Regions from separate parts of the Micromonospora sp. DT4 genome, predicted to be linked through region 2. Evidence: riboswitches for the same ligand, from Rfam matches in the RefSeq annotation. Region 2 holds a riboswitch; the other holds the start of a gene.
The links. A riboswitch is a leader RNA that binds a small molecule or an ion and turns the genes downstream of it on or off. The one in region 2 is predicted to bind S-adenosylmethionine.

Region 1 (2,194 bases), on a different contig from region 2:
ACGGCCTCGCCGGTGGCCTGGGTGAGCGTGGGCAGCAGGTTCCACGTGCCGTGCAGCATCATCGCCAGCAGCAGGCCGGCGATCGGGGCCAGCACCCGGACCCGCCGGTCGGCCGTGCGGGCGGCCACGCCGAGGCCGACACCGGTCATCGAGGTGAAGAGGGGATGGGCGAACCCGAACAGGAGGATCCGCACGATGAAGATGGCGATCACCTGCTGGGTGCCGGTCGCCGGGCCGTACCGGTCGGCGCCGGCCGCGTAGCCGTACCCGCCCAGGTAGAGGATGTTCTCCACCATGGCGAAGCCGACCGCGGAGAGCCCGCAGTAGACCAGGCCGTCGGTGATTCCGGACCACTCCCGACGCCGGAACACGAGCAGCAGGATCGGGCCGAGGGCCTTTGTCAGCTCCTCGATGAACGGCGCCACCAGGACGCCGGTCAGTGCGTCCGGCAGCCCCCAGTCGGCGAACCGTCCGGCGGCGAACTCGTTCACGTTCAGCGAGGCGGCGGTGGAGACGAACGCTCCCCAGGCGAAGCAGAAGATCAGGTATTTCAGCGGTTCCGGTTCGTAGCGGTCGAGCCAGAGGAAGCAGGCGACCAGCACGGGCACCGGCAGGATCGCGGCGACCACCCCGATGAGCAGCGCGTCGAGGCCCAGCGACTGACCGAGGGTGATGACCATGAAGACCGCGCACGCGGCGATGAGCAGCACCGCCCCGGCCAGCACCAGGAACCGCAGCCAGCCGAAGCGGCGCGGCGGCATCCCGGGTGACGCGCCGGCGGGCGGTGCCGCGGGCGGGTACGGCGGCGACGGCAGGGGTGCACCGGGCGGGGTGTCGGCCATGCGGTCAGCGTAGCCATCCGCCGCCGGCTGGTCCGGTCGCATCCACAGCCGCTATGCTGGGGGCAGGTCACGAGCGCCAGCGTCAAGCCCCGGCTTGCTGGCCGGCAACCCTCGTCGAGTTCGCGGTGGGGTGCCCCGGGTGATGACCGGGCCCAGCCCGATCGGCGTGCTGGGCAAGCGCGGACCCCGTCCCGACAGCACATCCGGGGTCCCTGACCCCGGAGGTTCCGGCGTGTCCGTCACTCTCGCACCCTCGCTGCCCAGCCTGCCCGCAGTCGCGTCGCCGCCGTCGGCGGCGCTCGACGTGCTCGGCGTACCCGGCGAGATCAACCTGGACTACGCGGCCACCGCGCCGTGCGCGCGGGCCGCGGCCGACGCGGTCACCGAACTGCTCCCTTGGTACGCCAGCGTGCACCGGGGCGCGGGAGCGCTGTCGCGGCGCTGCACGCTGGCGTACGAGCGGGCCCGGCAGACGGTCGGCGACTTCTTCGGCGCGCGCGCCGACGACCACGTGATCTTCACCCGGAACACCACCGACGCCCTCAACCTGCTGGCCCGGTCGTTGCCCCCCGGCACGACGGTGGTCACCTTCGCCGGTGAGCACCACGCGAACCTGCTGCCCTGGCCGCGCGGCTCGGTACGCCTGCCGGTGCCCTCCGACCCGGCCGGGACGGTACGCGCTCTCGCCGCCGCCCTGACCGAGCTGCGCCGCGACAGCAACCCCGCGCTGCCGGTGCTGGTCGCGGTGACCGGGGCGAGCAACGTGACCGGTGAGCTGTGGCCGGTCGCCGAGCTGGCCCGGGTGGCCCACCGGCACGGCGCCCGGATCGTCCTCGACGCCGCGCAGCTCGCGCCGCACGCCCCGGTCGACCTGCACACGCTCGACGTGGACTACCTGGCCGTCTCCGGCCACAAGCTCTACGCCCCGTTCGGCGCGGGTGTGCTCGTGGGCCGGTCGGACTGGCTGGACGCCGCCCCGCCGTACCTCGCCGGTGGCGGTGCCACCAGCCATGTCGGGCCGGCCACCCACGACGTGACCTGGGCGAACGGCCCGGCCCGGCACGAGGGCGGCACCCCGAATCTGCTGGGCGCGGTGGCGCTGGCGGCGGTGTGCGGGGCGCTTGCCGACGCCGACCGGGTCGCGCTCACCGTCCACGAGCAGGCGTTGCTGGCCCGGCTACGCGCCGGCCTCGCCGCCCTGCCGCACGTCGTGGAGTTGCGGACCTTCGGCCCGGACGCGCCCCGGGTCGGCATCGTCTCGTTCGTGGTGGCCGGTCAGGACTCCGCCACGGTGGCCGCCCGACTCGCCTCCGACCACCGGATCGGCGTACGGGATGGTTTGTTCTGTGCCC
Region 2 (2,194 bases):
GCGGCGGCGGCGTCAGCGCGGCCGCGCGGTCGCGTTCGGGGCCATCGCGGTGGTGTTCGTGTACACCACCGTGGCGAACGTGACGCAGCGCCCGGACGGTGTGAAGATCGCTTCCTGTTTCATCGGCGCGATGATCCTGGTGTCGGCGCTGTCGCGGGTGCTGCGGGCGTTCGAGCTGCGGGTCGACCACGTCCAGCTCGACGAGATGGCGACCGCGATGATCGACGAGCGCGCCGGACGCCGCATTCGCCTGATCGCGCACGAGCCGGAGCGCCGCGACCTGCCGGAGTACCGCGGCAAGCTGGCCCAGACCATGGCGGACAACGACTTCCCCGACGACAGCGATGTGATCTTCGTCGAGGTCCAGGTCACCGACCCGTCGGACTTCGAGACGGGGTTGCTGGTGCGCGGCAGCGTGGCGCACGACCGTTTCCCGGTGCTCAGCCTGGCCAGCTCCTCGGTGCCCAACGCACTGGCCGCGCTGCTGCTGGAGATCCGCGACCGCAGCGCCCGACGCCCCCACATCTACTTCGAGTGGACCGAGGGCAGCCCGGCCCACAACGTGCTGCGCTACCTGGCGTTCGGGCAGGGCGAGATCGCCTCGGTCACCCGGGAGATCCTGCGCCGCCAGGAGCCGGACCAGACGCGCCGGCCCCACGTGCACGCCGGTTGACCTGCTCCTCGAGCGCAGGCCAGGGCTGGTGAGCGTGGTCATATCGGCTGGACGACCGACCGGTGGTTGCTGCTAGCCTCGGCGCAGGTCATGAGCGCCAGCGCAAAGCCCCGGCTCGCTGGCCGGCAACCCTCCTCCGCGGTGGGGTGCCCCGGGTGAAGACCAGGCACCGGCAGGACGCCGGCGCAAGCGTGGCCTGGCACCCAGGTCAGCACCAAGACCCGGGAGACCGCATGCACATCCTCAGCCCCACGCCACCGGCCGGCCGGCGCATGCCGACCCTGACCCGGCGTCGGCACGTGGACCTGATGCGAATGCGCAGCGCGGCGTGTACCGCCGCCTGACGCGCTAACCCTCCCCGCCCCACCCGCCCTCCTTCCCGGGCACCCACCCACCCACGCGAGCCCTCGCGTCGATCATGAAGTTGTTGCCCGTCCGACCGGCGTGTCGGGACAACAACTCCATGATCGACGGGGTCGACGCATCCTTTTTGGAGACACCTGTGCGATTTTTCTCTGGTTTCGGCCGCGTTGTTGCCGCTGGGGCGGCCAGCATCCTGGTTGCTGGCGCCTTGAGCGCTTGCGGCGACGGCGGCGACTCGGCGGGCAGCGCCAGCAACCCGTACGGTCTGGCGCAGCCGGGTGTGCTGCGGGCAGGCACGCTGACCGACGCCCCGCCCAACGTGTACCTCAAGGACGGCAAGTTCACCGGCTTCGACAACGACCTGCTGACCGCCGTGGCCGGCAAGCTCGGCCTGCGGGTCGAGTTCGTCGGTACCGACTTCTCCGCGCTGCTGTCCCAGGTCAACAACCACAAGTTCGACGTCGGCAGCTCCTCGATCACCATCACCGAGGCGCGCAAGAAGACCGTCGACTTCGGCAACGGGTACGACTTCGGCTACTTCGGCCTGGACGTGCCGGCCGGCTCGCCGATCACCGGGTTCGACCAGCTCGCCGGCAAGCGGGTCGTGGTGGTGCAGGGCACCGTCCAGGACGACTACGCCACCGGCAAGCAGCTCGACCCGGTACGCGTACCGGACTACAACGGCGCGGTCAACCAGCTCAAGGCGGGCACCGCCGATGCCTGGATCGCACCGGCCGAGATCGGCGAGAAGTCGGCCGCCGACAGCAACGGCAAGATCACCGTGGCGGCCAAGCAGCTCAGCCCGGCGCCGACCGCGTACGCCGTCGCCAAGGGCGGCGACAAGCTGCGCGAGGCGCTGAACAAGGGCCTCGACGAGGTGATCGCCGACGGCACGTGGAGCCGGTTGCAGGCCCAGTACTACCCGGGCCGGCCGGTCCCGGCCGACTTCACCCCGGGTAGCGGCAAGGCGGCAACCCCGGCCGGGTCGGCGCCGCCGTCGGCTTCGGCGTCCGCGTCGACGGCGTCCTGAGCGGCCTGAGCGGTCTGCGGTGACGAGCGAGCGGGACGGTAGGAGAGGCGAACGATGGATCCGTTGAGCACCCTGTGGGAGACGTTCTTCGACGTCGACGCGATGCGCGAGGCGCTGCCCGAGATGCT

Region 1: linked by a shared signal. The riboswitch ahead of ACLQ24_RS16260 (aminotransferase class V-fold PLP-dependent enzyme) and the one ahead of ACLQ24_RS26630 (ABC transporter substrate-binding protein) in region 2 are both predicted to bind S-adenosylmethionine.

What each region holds. Positions count from the first base shown of each region.
Region 1 covers NZ_JBNCKT010000051.1:2,492-4,685, reverse strand. The annotation lists gene ACLQ24_RS16265 (PrsW family intramembrane metalloprotease) at 1-884, opposite strand, end outside; SAM riboswitch class IV at 908-1,028, shown strand; gene ACLQ24_RS16260 (aminotransferase class V-fold PLP-dependent enzyme) at 1,075-2,194, shown strand, end outside.
Region 2 covers NZ_JBNCKT010000151.1:1,520-3,713, reverse strand. The annotation lists gene ACLQ24_RS26635 (amino acid transporter) at 1-673, shown strand, start outside; SAM riboswitch class IV at 760-871, shown strand; gene ACLQ24_RS26630 (ABC transporter substrate-binding protein) at 1,245-2,066, shown strand; gene ACLQ24_RS26625 (amino acid ABC transporter permease) at 2,121-2,194, shown strand, end outside.